Linked DNA regions of Myxococcus xanthus. The protein of the gene in region 1 interacts with the protein of each later gene in a pairwise test. Links are inferred from orthologs where the notes say so. Each region holds a gene or a part of one and is shown in the gene's direction. Other genes may lie near its edges. The genes, in order: def and rplD.

Region 1 (10,618 bases):
CCGAGGTCGAGGCCCAGGTCCGCCAGTTCGAGGATGCCTGCGCGGAGGCGGAGCTGCGGGCCATCGACGCGGAGGCCCGCGCGGAGGCCGAGACGCAGGCCCGTGAGGCAGCGGAGCTTCGCGCAGCGGCGAGCACGCAGGCGTTGCAGGCGCTCGAAGCGCGCCTGGAGTCAGAGGCCGCGGGGCGTGTCGTTTCGGAGGCCCGCGCCGAGTCGGAGTCCAAGGCCCGTCAGGCCGCGGAGAGCCGGGTCGAGTCCGCCGAGGACCTGACCTCGGTGTCGGAAGCGCGTATCGACGCGGAAGCCCGTGCCCGCGAGGCCGCGGAGGCCCGTGCTGATGTGGAAGCACAGGCCCGGCTCGAAGCGGATACGCGTGCGCGGAGCCTGTCGCGAGCCCTTGAGGAAGCAGAGACGCGTGCGGAGCTGGCGGCGCGTGCACAGGCGGAGGCCGAGGCGCGCGCGGAGCTGGCTGCGCGTGCGTTGGCGGAAGCGGAAGCCCAATCGGAACTGGTTGCTCGGGCCCTGGCGGACGCCGAGGCGCGTGTGCAGGCGGAAGTCGGTGCGGACGCCCGTGTGGAGTCCGTGGCCACTGCGCTAGCCGAAGCGGAGGCCCGAGCGGAGATTGAATCCACGGCCCGCGTGGATGCCGAAGCACGGCTTGCGTCCGCGGAGGCAGCGCGTGCCGAAGCCTCGGCGCGGTCGGAGATTGAGGCCACGGCGCGCGCCGAGGCCGACGCCCGGGTTGAATCGGTCGCGACGGCCCTGGCTGAGGCGGATGCGCGGGCAGAGATTGAGTCCGCGGCCCGTGTGGATGCTGAGGCGCGTCTGGAGTCCATTGCCACGGCGCGTGCGGAGGCAGAGGCGCGAGCCGAGATTGAGGCAACGGCGCGAGTGGAAGCTGAGGCGCGTGCTGAAGCCGAGGCGCTGGCTCGCCAGGCGGCGGATGCCCGAGCCGACGCCGAGGCACGCGCACGTGAGGAAGTGGAAGCCCGCGTCACCTCCGAGTCTGATGCGCGCACCGGACAGGAAGCGGAGGCCCGTGCGAACGAGGAGGCTCGCGCGAAGAAGGCGGAAGCCCGGGCTCAGCAAGAAGCGGAGCGACGTGCAAACGCGGAGGCCCAGGCTAACAGCGAGGCTGCGGCCCGGACGGAGGCCGAAGCCCGTGCGGAGCAAGAAGCCGCTGCACGACTTGAGGCCGAAGCCCGCGCTGAGCGAGCGACAGCTGCGCTGAAAGACGCCGAGGCCCGAGCCGAGACTGCGGCAGCCGCACTGAAGGACGCCGAGGCCCGAGCCGAGAGCGCATCGGCCGCGTTGCATGAAGCGGAGGCCCGAACCGAGAGTGCTGTCGCTGCGCAGCAAGCGGCCGAAGCCCGAGTTGAGAGCACAGTAGCCGCATTGCAAGCCGCGGAGGCCCGCGCCGAGGCAGCGGCGGTCGCAAGACAAGCCGCGGAGGCCCAAACCGAAATTGAGGCCGTCGCGCGACGCGAAGCCGAAGCCCGCGCGGAAATCGAGGCCGAGGCCCGAGCCGCAGCCGAGACCCGAGCAGAAGCCGAGGTGGCCGCACGGTCCGAAATCGAGGCCCGCGCCGAGCGCGAGGCGAAGCTGCGTGCGGCAATCGAGGTCCGTGCGGAAAGCGAGGCGTCCTCGCGAACCGATGCGGACACGCGTGCTTCCCGTGAGGCCGAGGCTCGAGCAGAAGCCGAGGCACGTGCCGAGCACGAAGCCACGTTGCGCGCCGAAGCCGAGGTGCTAGCGAAGGCGGAGACCCAGGCACGCGCGGAGGCTGAAGCCCAGGCCACCGCGGAGGCGGAGCGGCGCGCGGAAGCCGAAGCCCGTGCCGAACGTGAAGCGCAGGCCCGTGCCGAAGCCGAAGCCCGCGCCGAACGCGAAGCGCAGGCCCGTGCCGAAGCGGAAGCTCGCGCCGAGCAGGAGGCCCAGCAGCGCGCCGAAGCGGAAGCACAGGCCAGGCGAGAAGGAGAGTCCCTCGCCGCCGAGAAGGCACGCGCCCGAACGGAAGAAGAACACCGCGTCACCCAGGCCGAAGCCGAGTCCCAGGCCCGTGCCGAAGCGGAAGCCCGCGCCGATGCCGAGGCGAAGCGCCGTGCCGAGGCCGAAGCCCGCGTCCAGCAGTCCGCCCAGGCCGAAGCCGAAGCGACCGCCCGTGCGAAGGCCGAAGGCCGCCACCGAACGGCCCTCGAAGTCCGCCTGGACGCGGAGGCAAAGCAGCGCACGACGCTGGAATCCAGGCTCGAAGAAGAGTCCCGTGCCCGCAACCAATCCGAGTCCCGGCTCCTCGCGGAGAACGCCAGAATCTCCGAGGAACTCGCCGCGCTCCGCCTCGAGCACCAGCAGTCCCGAGAGAACCTGGCGAAGGAGCGCGAAGCACGCGAGTCCCTCGAGCAAGCCTTGGAGACACTGCGCACCGAGTCCGCCGAACAGCGGGCCCGCTCCGAGCGCGAGCGCCTGGAACTGGAGGAGCGCGCGCTCCGAGACGCGGAGGAGGCCGCCGCACAGGCCCGAGCATCCATGCTTCCCCTGGAAGCACCTCCCGGCAGACCCGAGCTGGCCGTGGCCCGCAGTGGCAGCGTCACCCAGGATGGCCTGACGAAGCTGGTGCTCCGGCTCTGCGAGGCCCGCATGGAGATGCGGCTGGAGCTGAAGGTGATGAACGCCCTGCGCGTCCTCTGGCTGCGGGATGGAGCGCTCGTGGGAGCCGTCTCCTCCGCGCAGGGGGAGTCGTTGGTCGACCGGGCCCGCGCGGACGGACTCATCGACGCGCGACAGGAAGGGGAGCTGCGGCTGGTGCGCAGCGCCACCACGGCCGCGCTGCTGGACGCGCTGCGGGGCCGGGGCTACCTGCGGGAATCCGAAGCCGTGCCCCTGGTCCAGCGCTACACCGAGCAGGTCTTCCTGGACGCGCTGGCGGAGCCCTCGACGCTCTACCGCCTGGTGCCGGAGCCAGCGCCGCACGAGGTGGCGCTCGCCGCCGCCACGCGTCCGCCGCTGCACCTGTTGGCCGAGGCACTGCGCAACACCCTCACCTCCGAATCCCTGCTGGAGGCCGCCGGAAGCCTGCGCGCGCGCGTCACTCGCGGCGACATCCACCTGGCCCCGGATGACTTCGGCCTGCCTTCGCGGGACCTCCAGCTCCTGTCCCAGGTGGATGGAGAGCACACGCTGGAGGCGCTGCTCCTGGGGGCGGGGCTGCCGCAGGACTCGGCCTTGAAGTCGCTCGCGGTGGCGCGGACGCTGGGGCTCGTCTCGCTGGCGCCCGCCACGGACGAAGACGCCGGGGACCTGCCGCCGGAGCTGGACGTCCGGCGCCTGGAATCCAAGTTCGAGGAGATCCAGGACGCGGACTACTTCACGGTGCTGGGGCTGGCCCGCTCGGCGGGGGGCGAGGAGGTCAAACGCGCCTACGAGCTGCTGGCCGCCGAGTTCCACCCGCTGCGCTTCGCGGGGCACCCCGACCCGGCGCTCCAGCACCGCGCGCAGCAGATTCGCACCGTGCTCGCCGAGGCCGCTCAGGCCCTGGGAGACGACCGGCTGCGCGCGGAGTACGCCCGAAGCCTGCTCGACTGACGCCCGTCGGACGGACGGCCTCCCGGGAGTGCAGGGAGGCCCACCCGGAGCGGTTGCCCGTCCGCTCCGGGGAGATTAAGACGGCGTCCATGGTCCGCGAGATCCTCATCTGGCCCGACCCTGTCCTGAAGCAGAAGGCCAAGCCGGTGGCGAAGGTGGATGACTCCACCCGCACGCTGGTGAAGGACATGTTCGAAACGATGTACTCCGCTGAAGGCGTGGGCCTGGCCGCCCCGCAAATCGGCGTGCTCCAGCGCGTCATCGTGCTGGACACCACGCACAGCCAGCCGGAGCTGAAGCCCATTGCGATGATCAATCCGGAGATCATCGCCATGGAAGGCGACACGACCTACAACGAAGGCTGCCTGTCCATCCCCGGCGAGGCCGCGGATGTCGACCGGGCCGCCGTGGTCACCGTGAAGTTCCTGGACCCGGACGGCCAGGAGCAGACGCTGCGCTGTGACGGGCTGCTGTCCATCGCGGTGCAGCACGAGACGGACCACCTCGACGGCACCGTCTTCGTGGACCACATCTCGTCCCTGAAGCGCGAGTTCATCCGCAAGCGGATGAAGCGCCTCAAGACTTCGCGCGAGCGCGAGGCGAGCGCGCCGGCGTCTCCGTAGCGCCCGCGTCCTTCTGGACCTTCACGCCCTTCTTCGGGCACAGGTCCGCGACGACGCAGCGCTCACACGCGGGCGAGCGGGCAAAGCAGGTCCGCCGCCCGTGCCACACCAGGAGCTGGTGGCCCAGGGTCCACCGCTCCGACGGCAGCACGACCTGCATGTCGGCTTCCACCTTGTCCGGGTCCGCCTTCGTGGTGAACCCGAGCCGGAAGGCGAGCCGCTTCACGTGCGTATCCACGGGGAAGGCCGCGTCGCCTCCCAGGTGGATGCACACCACGCCCGCTGTCTTGCGGCCCACGCCTGGCAGCTTCTCCAGCGCGTCCCGCTGCAAGGGAATCTGCCCGGCGTGCTCCTGCACCAGCGACCGGGCGGCCGCGACGATGTTCTTCGCCTTGGCGCGGTACAGGCCGCAGGTGCGGATGAAGGGCTCCACGTCCGACGGTTCTGCTTCCGCATAGGCCTGGGCGTCGGAGAAGCGCTGGAAGAGGGCAGGCGTCACCATGTTGACGCGCTTGTCCGTGCACTGCGCGGAGAGGATGACGGCCACCAGCAATTCCAGGGGCGTCCGGTAGTCCAGCTCGATGCGGGCATCCGGCATGTCCGCGGCCAGGCGGTCCATCACCAGCAACGCGCGCTTTCGCTTCTCCGCGACCGTCTCACGTCCAGGCACGGCGCCGTTGTATGTCACACCGGCTGCGAGCCCAAGCACCGGTTGGACGCACCCATTCGGGGAGATTCATGAAGCGCATCGACTTCCGTTCCGACACCGTCACCCAGCCCACGGCCGCCATGCGGCGCGCCATCGCCGAAGCGGAAGTGGGGGATGACGTCTATGGCGAAGACCCCACCGTGCTCCGTCTGGAGGCACTGGTGGCCGAGCGGCTCGGCTTGGAGGCCGCCGTCTTCGTGCCCTCGGGTACGCAGGCCAACCAGCTGGCCATCGGCGCGCATTGCCGGGCGGGCGACGAGGTGCTCACCGAAGCAGGCAGCCACATCCTCCACTACGAAGGAGGCGCGGTGCCCGCCTTGTGGGGCGTGCAGCCGCAGCCGCTGCCAGGACAGCGCGGTCTGCTGTCGCCGGAGGACGTGAGCGCGGCCGTGCGCGAGGACAACATCCACAACCCGCGCACGCGCCTGCTGTCGCTGGAGAACACGCACAACCGGGGGGGTGGTTCGGTATGGCCGGTGGAGCGCTTCCGAGCCGTCGTGGAAGCGGCGCGCAAGGCGGGGCTGGCCGTCCACCTGGATGGCGCCAGGCTCTTCAACGCCGGTGTCGCCCTGGGCGTGCCGGTGTCCGCCTGGGCCGCGCTGACGGACACGACGTCCGTGTGTTTCTCGAAGGGCCTGGGCGCTCCGGTGGGCTCGGCCCTGGCGGGGCGCGCGGACGTCATTCGCGAGGCGCGCCGGCTGCGCAAGCGGCTGGGCGGTGGCATGCGGCAGGCAGGCATCCTGGCGGCGGCCGCGCTGCATGCACTGGAGCACCATGTGGAGCGGCTGGCGGACGACCATGCGAACGCCCGCAGGCTGGCCGCAGGGCTGGCGGAGCTGCCTGGCGTGAAGGTGGACACTTCGCGGGTGGAGACCAACATGGTCTTCGCGGAGTTCTCCCGGTCCGCTCTGGAGATGGTGGCGCAACTGGAGCAGCACGGGGTCTTGACGAACCCCGCGGGCGCTCCGCGGACGCTGCGCCTCGTCACCCACCTGGATGTGTCCGCTGCCGACATCGACGAAGCCCTGCAGCGCATCCGCCGCGCCGTGGGCTGAGCACGGCCTTGGGGTGAAACGCGCGCCCGTGGACATCCCTGGGCGCGCACACGGGGTGGGGAAGGAGCGCTCCGGGCGGGCCATGGTAGGCTCGCGCCGCCGTGCGCCGCCTCAGCCTCCTCGCCTTCGCTACAGCTTGTGCCTGCGCTACCCGTGGCGCGGAGCCGAAGATGAGTTTCGAGGAACTCTACGCCACCTCGGCTTCACGGTCGCGCGCGCCAGATGCAGCGCCAGCGCCCCTCCGAGTGCGACCGCCCGCGCCTGAGACTGCTCCGGAGCTGCATGCCGTGCTCGCCGCCTTCGCGTCGCGAGCACAGGGCCTTCGTCAGCAGGTGGCGCGAGGCGGGACGATGCCCGCCGCCCAGGTGGAGAACTGGGAGCAGGTGACCTTCGCATTGGACGGCTTCCTGTCGCGTCCCTCGGCGCCGCGCGTCGGCTCGGGTGATTTGCTGCAGGCCCAGAGCGTCCTGGAAGCCGAGCTGGAGCGGGACGGCTTCACCTATGGCGACATGCCGGCCCCGCTGGCCGAGGCGGTGGTGTTGCGCGTGGGCCGACTGGCGCTGCGCACCGCCGAGCTGCGCCGCCTGGAGCAGCCGCCCGAGCCGGCCGAGGATGCGCTTCCGCGCTTCTCCTGGCCGGTGGCGCCGGTGTCCGTCACCAGCCTCTTCGGCTACCGCTGGCACCCCGTGACAGGCGTGCACCGGCGCCACCTGGGCGTCGACCTGGCCGCGACGCAAGGCCAGCCCATCTACACGGCGGACAAGGGCGTGGTGCTGCGTGCGGGCCACAATGGCGACCATGGCCTCCAGGTGGAGGTCCAGCATGAGGGTCGCTGGGTGACGCGCTACAGCCACTTGTCCCGCGTGCTGGTGGACCCTGGCGAGGTGCTGGAGCGAGGCAACGCCGTGGGGCTGGCCGGGGAGACAGGGCTGGCCACCGGCGTCCACCTCCACTTCGAGCTGTGGCGTGACGGCCAGCCCATGGACCCGCTGGAGGCGCTGGGTGACGCGGAGCCGCCTCCGGAGCCCGTGCCGTCGGTAGCCCGTGGGCCCGTAAGCCGCTAGCCCGCAATGCAACAGGGGCGCCCCCTTTCGGGTGAGCGCCCCTGCGCGAAATCCCTCAGCGGTGGCCTAGAGGGAGTTCTTCAACTCCTTGGCGGGCCGGAAGCCGATCGTCTTCGACGCCTTGAGCTTCATCATCTCGTTGGTCTGGGGGTTGCGAATCTTGCGAGCCTTGCGCGACCGAACCGACCAGGTTCCAAAGCCGGGGTAGCTGAAGCGGGCGTCCTTCTTCACCGCCTTACCGATATTGGTGAAGACGATGTCGAGGATCTGCGCCGCCGACTTCTTGGTGAGACGTGTCTGCGCCGCCACCACCTCGACGAGTTCTGCCTTGGTCATTACGCCCCTCCGTCCGTTGTCTGGCCTTGAAGTGCTTTAACCCGGCCGGTGGTAACAAATCGCTCTTTTCCCTGTCAATGCCGGCCGCGGTTTGGAGCCGGAAAATCGGCCTCCAGACGAAAAGTTGGCCCTCTGAAACACCGGGCGTAGGAAGAGCGTGGAGAGTCGATTCCGATACATCAGCGCGACCCACTCGCGGTGAATTGGAAAAAAGCTGTGTGTGATCGTGTTTTGAAGAAAGTCTTTGGAATATTGATCACTTGCGAAGGGGGTCTGATCGCGTTCGCGTGAGCCCCGGCGGGAAGGCGCTAGGATGCTTGCTTGCGTGCGTTTTCGAACCTTCCTGCCCTTGATCCTGCTGCTCGCCAGCGCCTGTCGGATCCCTTCGCATCGCGAGGCGCAACCAACCGCGTCGTCCACGGCCCCCGGCACCCTCTGGGTGGACGCGGCTGGCGCGGAGCCTGGCGACGGCTCGCGTGAGCGCCCGCTGCGCCAGCTCGGCGAGGCACTGGCGCGGCCCGGAGCCCTGACCGTGCGGGTAGCCCCTGGGCGCTACACAGGGCCGTTCCTGATCCCACCCGGAGTTCGGGTGGAGGGGCAGGGGCCGGGGGTGGTGCTGCAAGCGGAGGGCGCTGCCCGCACGGTCATTCAGGTGAGTGAGGGTGCGGATCTGTCGGATTTTGTCGTCCGAGGTGGGCTCTGGGGGTTGGAGCTCACGGACGGCGGCCATGTCCGGCTGGCGCGAGTGGGCTTCAGCGGGCAGGTGACGGGAGCGGTGCGAGTGGAGGCCGGGCGGCTGGACGTGGAGGACAGCCGGTTCGAGGCGGCGCCAGCAGCCACGGTGGGGGTGCTGCTCGAAAGCGGACGGGCCGCGTCTCCGGATAGCGGCGAGCAATCGTCCCCACACGACGCCTCGTCCAAGCCCGAGGTGCTGTCGAACACGGACGGATCCATGCAGGCGCCTCACGACAGCGAGGCCGCCACGGGCGCTGGAGGGCAGCAGGAAGGCCCGAAACATGCCGGAGCCATCGTGGAGGCCCACATCCGAGCGAGCACCTTCACCGGCCCCTATCGTCGAGCCGTGCGGCTGCGCGGCGCGGACGTGCGGGCCACGTTGGAGGACCTCCAGTTCACTGGTGCCGCGACAGCGGTCGGCGTGGACGGTGCGTACGCTGAGGTGCGGCGCTCCACCGCGGAAGGTGGGCAGGCGGCGGCTTTCTCGGTGATGGACGGCACCCTCATCCTGGATGACGTCTCCGTGACGGGGCACGAGTACGGCGTGTCCTCCATGCAAGCACGCAGGCTCGACGTGCACCGCTTCACGTCGGTGCGGGCCATTCGGGCCGGAATGGGACTGCTGATGTCACGCGTCCGGCTCCGGGACATCGTGGTGCGGGACAGCGGCGCCTATGGCGGGCTTCAGTTCTCGGGAGGGGACCTGGACGTCCAGGGCGTTCGGGTGGACGGCGCCGCCGAGTACGGGGTGATGGCGCTGCGTGGGAAGCTGCGGCTCCGTGACGTGGACATCCGCCGGGTGCACACAGCGGACGGTGTCACCGGGGATGGCCTGCACCTTCGCCAGGTCGAAGCGGACGTGGAGGGCGTCGTGGTGCGCGATGCGCAGGGCGCGTGTGTCCTCGCGGCGCAGAATGCCCGCGTGTCACTGCGGGGCGCGAAGCTGGAGACCTGCGGGTACGTGGGCCTGCTGACGGACACCCTGGCGCGCATGAACGCCGCCAACGTGGACATTCAAGGGGCGGCGACGGCGCTGGGCGCTCTGGGAAACGGTGAGCTGCGTGTGGAATCCCTCTCCGCGAGTGGCCTGGAGACGGGGTTCGTCCATGCGGAGTGCGAGGGTGCCACTCAGGTGCACCTGAAGGCGTTCCGCTCCGAGGACACGCGGGGCCTGTCGGCGCGCTGTGTCCACGCCAGTCCGAAGTGAACCGGCACGACAGCAACGGTTGCTCCATCCCGCTGGATGCTCAGGGGACGGAGCGCTCCGGCTCGCGAGGCTCCTCTTCCACTGGGTCGGGAGCGGGGTCGGTGATGGCGGCGGGCAGGGCGGAGGCATGTCGCTCCAGCCACTCGCGGATGACGGGGTAGACTTCGGTCGGCGCGCCGGTGCCGAAGATGAGGTCCCCGTGCCCGTAGTTCATCTTGTCGCCGTGGTCCGTGCCGAAGATGTGGAGCGTGCGGTCGGGCGCGGTGGCGAGCGCGAACTGCGACTCCACGTTGGTCGGCGTGGCCAGTCGGTCCGAACTGCCGCCCATGACGAGCAGCGGAAGCTGGAGCTGTGCGATACCGGCGCGCCAGTCCTTCGTGCGGTCGAAGGAGCGGAACATGTCGTGCTCAATCCAGTCCTGGAACTGAAGCAGCACCTTGCGGCTCATCGACGACATCATGTTCGCGTAGACCTGCCGCTGGATGCGCGGAGGGATGTGCTCGGGGTTCACCAGCAGGTCCGACAGGGGCAGGGTGACGTAGCCCAGGAAGGGCGCGAGGCTGGCGCTCATCCACTCCTGCCGGAAGCGTGCGGGCCAGGCGGCACGGACGCCCATGGAGATGAGCGTGCGCAGGAAGGGCTCCGACTTGAAGTGCACGGGAGCGCCCAGCGCGAGCAACCCCGCAAGCTTCTCCCCGTGCGGGCCTTGCGCGACGCCGTAGCCCACCAGCCCGCCCAGGGAATGGCCGAGCCAGAAGGCGCGTTTCGCACCCGTCTCCTTCAACGCCAGCTCCAACAGCGCGGGTCCATCCTGGAGGATGTGGTCGTCGATGGTGAAGTCCGTGTACCTCCGGCCTCGAGGCGGCCGGCGTGAGTGCCCGGTGCCGCGCCACTCGACGCTGAAGCAGTCGAAACCCGCTTCGGTCAGGTAGTGCGCGACGGAGTAGGGGGGCTCGAAGTCGAAGGTGAACCGGTTCGCCGCGAGCCCGTGGCACAGCAGCACGGGTTCCTCGAACCGGCGCACGGCCGCGCGTCGCGCGTGAATCACCAGCTCCCATCCGTCCTCGCAGCGGGCGCGGAGGACCTGGGGCAACTCCGCCCTGGGTCGGTACCATCGTCGCACGGCCACGACCCAAAGGACGTTCCACAGAACGAGTGCGACCCCAGCGACCAGTACCCACACCACCCACTGCGAAGAGTCCATGCATCCTCCTTTTCAAAAATAAAACCCTGCTAAGGTCGGTTCACCCGCCGTCCTGCCGCCGGGAAGTCACGGCCATCAGAGGAAGTCGAGGGAATGATGAAGTT
Region 2 (10,443 bases), 2.2 Mb from region 1 along the record:
GGTCACCGGCGGCGTGGTGTCCAAGGAGTTCGTCGACGCGGTGAAGGCCGGGTGCGCGGAGGCCATGCAGAACGGCCCGGTGGCCGGCTACCCCATGGTGGACGTGAAGGTGGAGGCCTTCGACGGCTCCATGCACGACGTGGACTCCAGCGAGATGGCGTTCAAGATCGCCGGCTCGCTGGCCTTCAAGGATGCCGTGCGCACGGCCACGCCCGTGCTCCTCGAGCCCATCATGAACTGCGAAATCGTCACGCCCGATGACTTCATGGGCGACGTCATTGGCGACCTGAACGGACGGCGCGGGAAGGTGCTGGGGATGATCCCCCGGCCTGGCCGTGTGCAGGCCATCCAGGCGCAGGTGCCCCTGGCGGCCATGTTCGGCTACTCGACCGACCTGCGCAGCCGCAGCCAGGGAAGGGCGACGTACACCATGCAGTTCAGCCACTACGCGCCCGCGCCCAAGACGGCGCTCAACCGCTGAGTGGCTTCGGCCCGGCCGCGGACCGGACGGGCGATTTCAGTTGACGTTGTGGCAGGTTTGGAGCAGGACGCAGCACCTTCGCAGTTGTTTTCCGCGAGTCGAGACGTGCCGGGCTTCGGACCGGCAACCCCGTGAGGAGAGGCCATGGCCAAGGAAAAGTTCGAGCGTAACAAGCCCCACGTGAACATCGGCACGATCGGACACGTGGACCACGGCAAGACGTCGCTGACGGCCGCCATCACCAAGGTGCTGGCGAAGACGGGCGGCGCCACGTTTCTGGCGTACGACTTGATTGACAAGGCGCCGGAGGAGCGTGAGCGCGGAATCACGATTTCCACCTCGCACGTCGAGTACCAGACGGCGAGCCGGCACTACGCCCACGTCGACTGCCCGGGCCACGCCGACTATGTGAAGAACATGATTACGGGCGCGGCGCAGATGGACGGCGCCATCCTGGTGGTGTCGGCCGCGGACGGCCCGATGCCGCAGACGCGTGAGCACATCCTGCTGGCGCGCCAGGTCGGCGTTCCGTACATCGTGGTCTTCCTGAACAAGGTGGACATGCTGGACGACCCCGAGCTGCGCGAGCTCGTGGAGATGGAAGTCCGCGACCTGCTGAAGAAGTACGAGTTTCCTGGCGACGACATCCCCATCGTCCCGGGCTCGGCGCTCAAGGCACTGGAGGGTGACACCAGCGACATCGGCGAGCCGTCCATCCTGAAGCTGATGGAGGCGGTGGACAGCTATATCCCGACGCCGCAGCGCGCGACGGACAAGCCCTTCCTGATGCCGGTGGAGGACGTGTTCTCCATCTCTGGCCGCGGCACGGTGGCCACGGGCCGCGTCGAGCGCGGTATCATCAAGGTCGGCGAGGAAGTGGAAGTCGTCGGTCTGCGGCCGACGCAGAAGACGGTTGTCACGGGCGTGGAGATGTTCCGCAAGCTGCTGGACATGGGCATGGCGGGCGACAACATCGGCGCGCTGGTGCGCGGCCTGAAGCGCGAGGACATGGAGCGCGGCCAGGTGCTGGCCAAGCCGGGCAGCATCACCCCGCACACCAAGTTCAAGGCGCAGATCTACGTGCTGTCGAAGGAAGAGGGCGGCCGTCACACCCCGTTCTTCAAGGGGTACCGGCCGCAGTTCTACTTCCGCACCACGGACGTGACGGGCACGGTGAAGCTGCCGGAGAACGTCGAAATGGTAATGCCGGGCGACAACATCGCCATTGAGGTGGACCTCATCACCCCCGTGGCCATGGAGAAGGAGCTGCGCTTCGCTGTTCGCGAGGGCGGCCGCACGGTGGGCGCCGGCGTTGTGGCGGAAGTCATCGAGTAGCGCAGGCCCCCAGTGGCTCCTTGAGTTCCCATTCCTGGGAATTATCAAGGAGCCGTTGGGAATCCAGTTGCACACCCTGGGGCGGGATGGTAGACACCGCGCCCCTTCGTTCTGAAGAAACGGCTCTGTGAAATCCAGGGGACGTCGGTCGTAACGCCCTCCCGCGGCAGAGGCAGAGTCCGTTCAAAGAGGTTCTTGCGAATGGCGACACAGAAGATCCGCATCCGGCTGAAGGCGTACGACTCGAAGCTCCTGGACCAGAGCGCGGGTGAGATCGTCGAGACGGCCAAGCGCACGGGCGCGAAGGTGGCCGGTCCGATCCCCCTTCCCACGCGCATCAACAAGTTCACGGTGCTGCGGTCTCCGCACGTGGACAAGAAGAGCCGTGAGCAGTTCGAGATCCGCACGCACAAGCGCCTGCTCGATATCCTCGAGCCCACGCAGCAGACGCTGGATGCGCTGATGAAGCTGGATCTGTCGGCTGGCGTTGACGTCGAGATCAAGTCCTAGGAAGCGGGTGGGCGTTCGAGTGGTTACACTCCGACCCCCGCGAGGAAAGTGCCATGGCGAAGTTTGACGTTGTCGACCTGGATTTGAAGAAGGTGTCGGAGATTGAGCTCTCCGACGATGTCTTCGGCACCGAGCCGAACGCCCACCTGTTTTACGAGGTGGCGAAGATGCAGCAGATCAACCGGCGCCGCGGCACGGTCGGGGTGAAGAACACCTCGCTGGTCAGCGGCGGCGGCAAGAAGCCCTGGAAGCAGAAGGGCACCGGCCGCGCTCGTCAGGGCTCCATCCGCGCTTCCCACTGGGTGGGCGGCGGTAAGGCGATGGCTCCCAAGGCGCGCGACTACTTCTACCGCCCGCCCCGCAAGGTGCGCCGCGGCGCCCTGAAGTCCGCGCTGTCCCTGCGGGCCCAGGAGAAGACGCTCATCATCCTGGACGGTTTCTCCCTGGATGCTCCGAAGAGCAAGCAGGCCTTCGAGGTCCTCACCAAGCGTCTGAAGCTCCAGAACGCCCTGGTGATTGACGACAAGGGCAACACCAACCTGCACCGCAGCGTGCGCAACCTGGCGAAGTTCGACGTGCTGCCGCCCGAGGGCCTGAACCTCGAGGCCGTTCTCCGGCACTCGCACCTCGTGCTCACGTCCGCGGCCGCGAAGACCCTCGAGGGGGCGCTGTCATGAATCTGAACGACGTCATCAAGGGCCCGCTCATCACCGAGAAGCTGGACAAGGCCCGCGAGAAGTTTCGCCAGTACTCGTTCATCGTCGACCGCAAGGCGACGAAGCACGACGTGGCCCGCGCGGTGGAGACGCTCTTCAAGGTCACCGTCGAGGGCGTGAACACCAACATCGTCCGCGGCAAGATCAAGCGGGTGGGTCGTAGCATCGGCAAGCGGCCCAACTTCAAGAAGGCGGTTGTGACGCTGAAGCAGGGCGACTCGATCGAACTCTTCGAGGGAGGGGCGGCCTGACGCCACGGCGTCGAGCCAGCCTGAGGAACACACCATGGGCATCAAGAAGTACAAGCCGACTAGCTCCGCCCGCCGTCTGATGACGGTGTCCGACTTCGCGGACATCACCAAGGACTCGCCCGAGAAGAGCCTCACCGAGCCGCTCAAGCGCTCCGGTGGTCGCAACGTCCACGGGCACATCACCCGCCGGCACCAGGGTGGCGGCCACAAGCGCCGCTACCGTGTCATCGACTTCAAGCGCCGGGACAAGGATGGCGTCCCCGCGAAGGTCGTGGCCGTCGAGTACGACCCCAACCGCACCGCCAACATCGCGCTGCTGCACTACGCGGACGGCGACAAGCGCTACATCCTCGCTCCGGTCGGTCTGAGCGTGGGTGACACGGTGTTCGCCGGCGAAGGCGCGGACATCCGGCCGGGCAACAGCCTGCCGCTGCAGAACATCCCGGTGGGTACGGTCATCCACAACGTGGAGCTGAAGCCGGGCCGTGGCGCCCAGGTCATCCGCTCCGCCGGCACGTCCGGACAGCTGATGGCGAAGGAGGACCGCTACGCACAGGTGCGTATGCCCTCCGGCACCGTCCGCAAGGTCCTCATCGAGTGCCGCGCCACCGTGGGCCAGGTGGGCAACATCGAGCACGAAATCATCCGTATCGGCAAGGCGGGTAAGAGCCGCTGGTTGGGCATCCGTCCCACCGTCCGCGGTCTGGCGATGAACCCGGTCGACCACCCGCACGGCGGTGGTGAAGGCAAGTCCGGTCAGGGTAACCCGCACCCTGTGTCCCCCTGGGGGAAGAAGACCAAGGGTCTCACCACGCGCACCAACAAGCGCACTGACAAGTTCATCGTGTCCGGCCGCCGCCAGGGCGCGCGCAGCCAGTAAGAGGATTCCATGGCTCGTTCGATCAAGAAGGGTCCGTTCGTCGATGACTTCCTCGTGAAGAAGATCGAGGACATGATCAAGACGAACAAGAAGGCCGTCGTAAAGACGTGGTCCCGCCGCTCCACGATTCTTCCGGAGTTCGTGGGTCACACCTTCGCGGTGCACAACGGGAAGAAGTTCATCCCGGTGTTCGTCACGGAGAACATGGTTGGCCACAAGCTCGGCGAGTTCGCCCCGACGCGTACGTTCGGCGGTCACTCGGCGGAGAAGAAGGTCGCCAAGGCCCCGGGCAAGTAGCCTGGCGCATTGCCTGAGAGCCTGAGGAGAAGACCATGGAGTCGACTGCACATCTGCGTTTCCTGCGCATGAGCCCCCGCAAGATTTCTACCGTTGCGGAGCTCATCCGGGGCAAGCCTGTTGAGGCGGCCCTCAACATCCTGAAGTTCACCAAGCGCGCCGCGGCCAAGCCGGTGGAGAAGCTCATCAAGAGCGCCGTGGCCAACGCGACTGACAAGTCCAAGGGCCAGGTCGACGTGGACACGCTCTACGTGAAGACCATCTCCGTGGACCAGGGTCCCACCCAGCGCCGGTTCATGCCGCGCGCCATGGGCCGGGCCACCCCCATCAAGAAGAAGACGGCCCACGTCCACGTGGTGCTCGCCGAGGCGAAGAAGTAGGACCCGTCGGGCCCTGCCCGGACGCTTCAAGGAGAATCACGTTGGGACAGAAAGTTCATCCGATCGGGTTCCGGCTTGGTGTCATCAAGACCTGGGACTCCAAGTGGTTCGAGCACAAGAACTACGCGCAGTGGCTCCACGAGGACATCCGCATCCGCGAGTTCGTGAAGAAGTCGCTGAACCACGCGGGCGTGTCGAAGGTGGAGATCGAGCGCGCGGCCAACAAGGTCAAGGTCAACGTCCACACTGCGCGGCCGGGCATCGTCATCGGCAAGCGTGGCGCGGGCATCGAGACGGTGAAGAAGGACCTCCAGCAGTTCACGAAGAACGAGGTCTTCCTCAACATCGTCGAGGTCCGCAAGGCCGAGACCGACGCGCAGCTGGTGGCGGAGAACATCGCCACGCAGCTCGAGCGCCGCATCGCGTTCCGCCGCGCCATGAAGAAGGCCCTGCAGACGGCGATGAAGTTCGGCGCCAAGGGCATTCGCGTGGCCTGCTCGGGCCGCCTCGGTGGCGCGGAGATGGCGCGCTACGAGTGGTACCGCGAGGGTCGCGTGCCCCTGCACACCCTGCGCGCGGACATTGACTACGGTTTCGCCGAGGCGAAGACGACCTACGGCAAGATCGGCTGCAAGGTCTGGGTCTGCAAGGGCGAGGTCCTCCCGGGCAAGGGTGGCCAGGCCCCCATGCCCTCCAACCGGTAATCAGCCCACCCGCGCCGGGCGCTCCCAAAAGGGGCGCCCGGGGCAGGGCGGCGAAGGACAGCGACGATGCTTCAGCCTGCTCGTACGAAGTACCGCAAGATGCACAAGGGCCGCATGCCTGGCAGTGCCCACCGGGGTAGCGACATGACCTACGGTGAGTACGGCCTGATGAGCCTCCAGCCGGGGTGGATCACCTCTCGGCAGATCGAGGCGGCTCGTATCGCGATGACGCGTCACGTGAAGCGTGGCGGCAAGATCTGGATCCGTATCTTCCCGGACAAGCCCATCACCAAGAAGCCCGCTGAGACCCGTATGGGTACCGGTAAGGGTGGCGTGGAGTACTACGTCGCGGTGGTGAAGCCCGGCCGCATCCTCTACGAGATGGAGGGTATGACGCCGGAAGTGGCCACCGGAGCGCTGAAGCTGGCGCAGGCGAAGCTGCCGGTGCTCACGAAGATCGTGAAGCGGGCGGACCTGAGCCTCTAAGGCACCGAGCGGCGGGAGCTGGTCCCCAGGACGGCTTCCGCTCGCATGGAGAGTGAAATGGCGACTGCGAAGGAATTGAAGGAACTGTCGGCGGACGACCTGAAGCAGCGCGCGGCCGAGCTGCGTGAGACGCTGTTCCAGGACCAGCTGAAGCGTCGGACCGGTTCGCTGGACAACCCGGCCGAGCGCACCCAGCACCGGCGGGACCTGGCGCGGGTTCTGACCGTGCTGACCCAGAAGATGAAGGCTTAAGGGCTGAACACCCACGACTCCAACCGCGCTCAGCTGATAGAGGAGCGCGTGCGGCCATCCGGGCGCCAATGCCCGGGTGCATGAGAGACAGTGAGAGAGAAGATGGCTGAAGCGACCGAGACGCAGTCTCCCGAGACTTCCACCCGTGGCCGTCCCAAGACGCGCGTGGGGATTGTCACCTCCAACAAGATGCAGAAGACGGTGGTCGTCACCGTCCAGCGCCGGGCTCCCCACCCGAAGTACGGGAAGATCATGAGCCTGCGCGAGAAGTACAAGGCGCACGTGGAGGATCACGACTACCCCAAGAAGATCACCATCAACGAGGGTGATCGGGTCCGGATCGCCGAGACCAAGCCCGCTTCGAAGGACAAGCGTTGGCGCGTGGTCGAGGTGCTGGAGAAGAGCAAGAACGTCTAGCACGCATGTCCCTTCCGCGCGGCCGTGAGGTGGCGCGGGATGGTCACCGGCGACAGGAGATTCCCAGATGATTCAGATGACGAGCGTGCTCGACGTGGCGGACAACTCGGGCGCGAAGAAGGTGTTCTGCATCAAGGTGCTCGGCGGCTCGAAGCGCAAGTATGCGTCCATCGGCGACGTGATTGTCGTCTCGGTGCGCGAGGCGCTTCCCAACTCGAAGGTGAAGAAGGGTGACGTGGCCAAGGCCGTCATCGTTCGCACCAAGCGCGAGGTGGGTCGCCCGGACGGCAGCTACATCAAGTTCGACGGCAACTCCGCGGTCCTCATCAACAAGGACATGGAGCCCATTGGTACGCGTATCTTCGGGCCGGTGGCCCGTGAGCTCCGCGCCCGCAAGTTCATGAAGATCATCTCGCTGGCGCCCGAAGTCCTCTGAGAGGACAGCAGGCCGGACGGCGAGCAGCCAGAGAGAGGAAGCCATGCAGAAGCTGAAGGTAGGAGACACGGTCCAGGTCATGGCCGGGGCCGAGGCCTCCGAGAAGAACCCGGCGACCAAGCGCGGCAAGGTACTGAAGATCGATCGCGAGGCTGAGCGCGTGACGGTCGAGGGCCTGCGCCTGGTCAAGCGTCACATGAAGAAGACGCCCCAGAGCCCGGAAGGCGGCATCGTCGAGAAGCCGGGCACGATCGCGCTGGCGAACGTGCAGGTGGTTTGCGTCAAGTGCGACAAGCCGACTCGGGTGGGCATCCGTACTGAAGGTGAAGAGGGCAAGAAGAAGCGGTTCTGCAAGAACTGCGACGCCCTGATTGACTAGGTGTCCGCGTTGGTGCATGTATGCGCGCCCTTTGCCCACCCCAGTGGTGGCGAAGGGCGGGCGTGCAGGCATGGAGGGCCCGTGGAGCAACAGGGGCCCTCGCGGTGTTTCCAGGTTCCATACGAAGGACTGATCGGGCGTGCTGGGTCCACGACGGCGCCCCGAAGCAGAGGACAGGACGATGGCTGACGAGAAGAAGGCCGAGCAGAAGGAAAAGAAGGCGAAGCGGGGCAAGAAGGAAGAGGCCAAGAAGGTTGGCTTCGCCGCCAATATCGAGGAAGGCCTGGAGTCCAAGCCTGCCCGTCTGAAGGTGCGTTTCTTCAAGGAAGGTGTTCCGTCCCTCCTGAAGGAGCTGAGCCTGAAGAACCCGATGCAGGTTCCCCGGCTGGAGAAGATCGTCGTCAACATGGGTCTGGGCGAGGCGCTCGCCAACAACAAGATCCTGGAGTCGGCGGTGGACCAGCTCGCGGCGATCACCGGCCAGAAGCCGATTGTCACGCGCGCCCGCAAGTCCATCGCGAACTTCAAGCTGCGCCAGGGGCAGGCCATTGGTGCCGCCGTCACGCTGCGCGGCGACCGTATGTACGAGTTCATGGACCGCCTCATCACCGTGGCGCTGCCGCGCGTGCGTGACTTCAAGGGCGTGTCCCCCAAGGCGTTCGACGGGAAGGGCAACTACACGCTCGGCGTGCGCGAGCAGATCATCTTCCCTGAGATCAACTACGACCAGATCGAGAAGGTGAAGGGGCTCAACATCAGCTTCGTCACCACTGCGGCCAACGACGAGCAGGGGCTGGCGCTGATGCGTCACTTCGGCATGCCGTTCCGTCAGTAAGCCCTCGAGCCAAGGACCCGACGAAACATGGCCAAGCTCTCCAAGATCGCCCAGGCAAAGCGCAAGCCGAAGTTCTCGGTGCGCCAGTACAACCGCTGCCCGCTGTGTGGCCGGCCGCGCGCGTTCCTGCGCAAGTTCAAGATGTGCCGTATCTGCCTCCGTAATCGCGCCCTCCGCGGCGAGATCACCGGCGTTACCAAGTCGTCCTGGTAGCCGGAAGGGCAGGGTGCCTGGCGGGCCTCAGCGGCCGGCCAGGCACATCGAAGTAGGAAGTTCGTAGTGGCGGTCAGCGCGAACCCCCGGGATGGGCCCGGCAGGCGCGGTGGCTGCGAACGCGAGGCGCTCGGTACGAGGCCTCGCTTTGGAAGGTACTCCATGCCGGTCAATGATCCCGTCGGCGACATGCTGACCCGCCTGCGCAACGCTTCGCGCGCGCGTCACGACAAGGTCGTCATCCCCCACTCGAAGCTCAAGCTCGAGATCATCAAGGTCCTCAAGGATGAGGGCTACATCGGTGAGTTCGTGGTCCACGAGCAGACCGTGCAGAACAAGCGCACGGTGTTCCCGGAGATCTCCGTGCAGCTGAAGTACGGTCCGGACCGTGCGCCTGCCATCACCGGTATCCGCCGCGTGTCGAAGCCGGGTCTGCGCCGCTACGCCGCCGTGCGTGAGATTCCGCAGGTGCTGGGTGGCCTGGGTATCTCCATCCTGTCCACCTCGCGCGGCATCATGGTGGATTCCGAGGCCCGCAAGCAGAAGGTCGGCGGCGAGCTGCTCTGCACCGTCTACTAGCCAGCCGCCCGGGTGCGGCGCCCCGTGAGGGAGCGCGCCCCAGGCACACAGGACCGAGGCAACCATGAGTCGGATTGGAAAACTGGCGATCAAGCTCGGCGACAAGACGAAGGCCGTCATCGCCGGCGAGCAGGTGAACTTCGAGGGCCCCAAGGGCAAGCTGTCGGTGAAGCTGCCTGGCAAGGTCAAGGTCGAGATCAAGGACGGCCAGATGACCGTGCAGCGCGAGGATGACTCGCGTGAGGCGCGCAGCCTGCACGGCCTGACCCGGACCATCCTCGCGAACGCGGCGAAGGGTGTGACCACGGGCTTCGAGAAGAAGCTGGACATCCGCGGCGTTGGTTTCCGCGCCGAGGTGAAGGGCAAGGCCATTCACTTCGCGCTGGGTTACTCGCACCCGGTGGTCTTCAACCTGCCCGAGGGCGTGACCGCCGAAGTCGACAAGGCGCCGCGCAACGAGGACAGCTTGCCTACCGTGGGCCTGACGCTCCGTTCTTCGGACAAGGAAGCGCTGGGCGCGACGGCGGTGAACATCCGCTCGCTGCGTCCGCCCGAGCCCTACAAGGGCAAGGGCATCAAGTACTCCGAGGAGCGCATCCGCCGCAAGGAGGGCAAGACCGGTACGACCTAGTCGTCCTGTCTTTCCTAAGTGTTCCAAACTCCACCGGGTCCTCAGGACCTGGTGGCATCATCCGGCGGCGGAAGGCCGCATCGCCTCCGGACGGAAAAGGAAGCAGCCATGCCTACGAAGATCGAAGCCCGTCTCAAGAGGAAGAACCGCATCCGCAAGAAGCTGTCGGGTACGACAGAGCGGCCGCGGCTCACCGTCTACAAGAGCCTCAAGCACATCTATGCGCAGGTGGTGGATGACACCACGGGCAAGACGCTTGCGTTTGCTTCGTCGCTGTCCAAGGACCTGAAGGGTCAGGACGAGGGCGACAAGAAGGCGGATGCGAAGCGTGTTGGTTCCCTGATTGCGCAGAAGTGCAAGGCCGCCAACGTCGAAGCGGTGGTGTTCGACCGCAACGGCTTCCCTTATCACGGGCGCATCGCCGCCGTGGCCGACGCCGCGCGCGAGGCCGGGCTGAAGTTCTAAGAATTCGAAAGGAATCCCCCAAGTGGCAACTCCGATCAATCCGAACGATCTGGACCTCACCGACCGCGTGGTGAATATCAACCGCGTGGCCAAGGTCGTGAAGGGCGGCCGCCGTTTCTCGTTCGCCGCCCTGGTGGTGGTGGGGGACGGCGCCGGACACGTGGGCGTCGGCCTGGGTAAGGCCAACGAAGTCCCC

The links.
Region 2: the proteins of def (region 1) and rplD interact in binary tests that used the Escherichia coli proteins (3 or more experiments, as listed by UniProt). The link is inferred for Myxococcus xanthus from one-to-one orthologs.

What each region holds. Positions count from the first base shown.
Region 1 is NZ_CP017174.1:1,693,205-1,703,822, forward strand. The notes cover bases 2,489-5,437. They hold def (peptide deformylase), read left to right. Parts: upstream 2,489-3,670; coding sequence 3,671-4,204; downstream 4,205-5,437. Other genes in these bases: BHS09_RS07190 (response regulator receiver protein), read left to right, coding at 2,489-3,581; nth (endonuclease III), read right to left, coding at 4,158-4,874; ltaE (low-specificity L-threonine aldolase), read left to right, coding at 4,943-5,437. Outside these bases: more of BHS09_RS07190, read left to right, coding at 1-2,488; more of ltaE, read left to right, coding at 5,438-5,968; BHS09_RS07210 (M23 family metallopeptidase), read left to right, coding at 6,070-7,032; BHS09_RS07215 (HU family DNA-binding protein), read right to left, coding at 7,099-7,368; BHS09_RS07220 (right-handed parallel beta-helix repeat-containing protein), read left to right, coding at 7,694-9,310; BHS09_RS07225 (alpha/beta fold hydrolase), read right to left, coding at 9,351-10,514; pssA (CDP-diacylglycerol--serine O-phosphatidyltransferase), read left to right, coding at 10,608-10,618. UniProt on the Escherichia coli protein: Removes the formyl group from the N-terminal Met of newly synthesized proteins. Requires at least a dipeptide for an efficient rate of reaction. N-terminal L-methionine is a prerequisite for activity but the enzyme has broad specificity at other positions.
Region 2 is NZ_CP017174.1:3,881,797-3,892,239, forward strand. Bases 1,418-4,191 are described here. They hold rplD (50S ribosomal protein L4), read left to right. Parts: upstream 1,418-2,379; coding sequence 2,380-3,003; downstream 3,004-4,191. Other genes in these bases: tuf (elongation factor Tu), read left to right, coding at 1,418-1,816; rpsJ (30S ribosomal protein S10), read left to right, coding at 2,018-2,326; BHS09_RS16490 (50S ribosomal protein L23), read left to right, coding at 3,000-3,293; rplB (50S ribosomal protein L2), read left to right, coding at 3,328-4,173; rpsS (30S ribosomal protein S19), read left to right, coding at 4,183-4,191. Also shown: fusA (elongation factor G), read left to right, coding at 1-481; more of tuf, read left to right, coding at 626-1,417; more of rpsS, read left to right, coding at 4,192-4,470; rplV (50S ribosomal protein L22), read left to right, coding at 4,506-4,850; rpsC (30S ribosomal protein S3), read left to right, coding at 4,892-5,554; rplP (50S ribosomal protein L16), read left to right, coding at 5,621-6,040; rpmC (50S ribosomal protein L29), read left to right, coding at 6,086-6,292; rpsQ (30S ribosomal protein S17), read left to right, coding at 6,383-6,709; rplN (50S ribosomal protein L14), read left to right, coding at 6,777-7,145; rplX (50S ribosomal protein L24), read left to right, coding at 7,189-7,524; rplE (50S ribosomal protein L5), read left to right, coding at 7,706-8,359; BHS09_RS16545 (type Z 30S ribosomal protein S14), read left to right, coding at 8,387-8,572; rpsH (30S ribosomal protein S8), read left to right, coding at 8,735-9,151; rplF (50S ribosomal protein L6), read left to right, coding at 9,216-9,782; rplR (50S ribosomal protein L18), read left to right, coding at 9,891-10,247; rpsE (30S ribosomal protein S5), read left to right, coding at 10,270-10,443.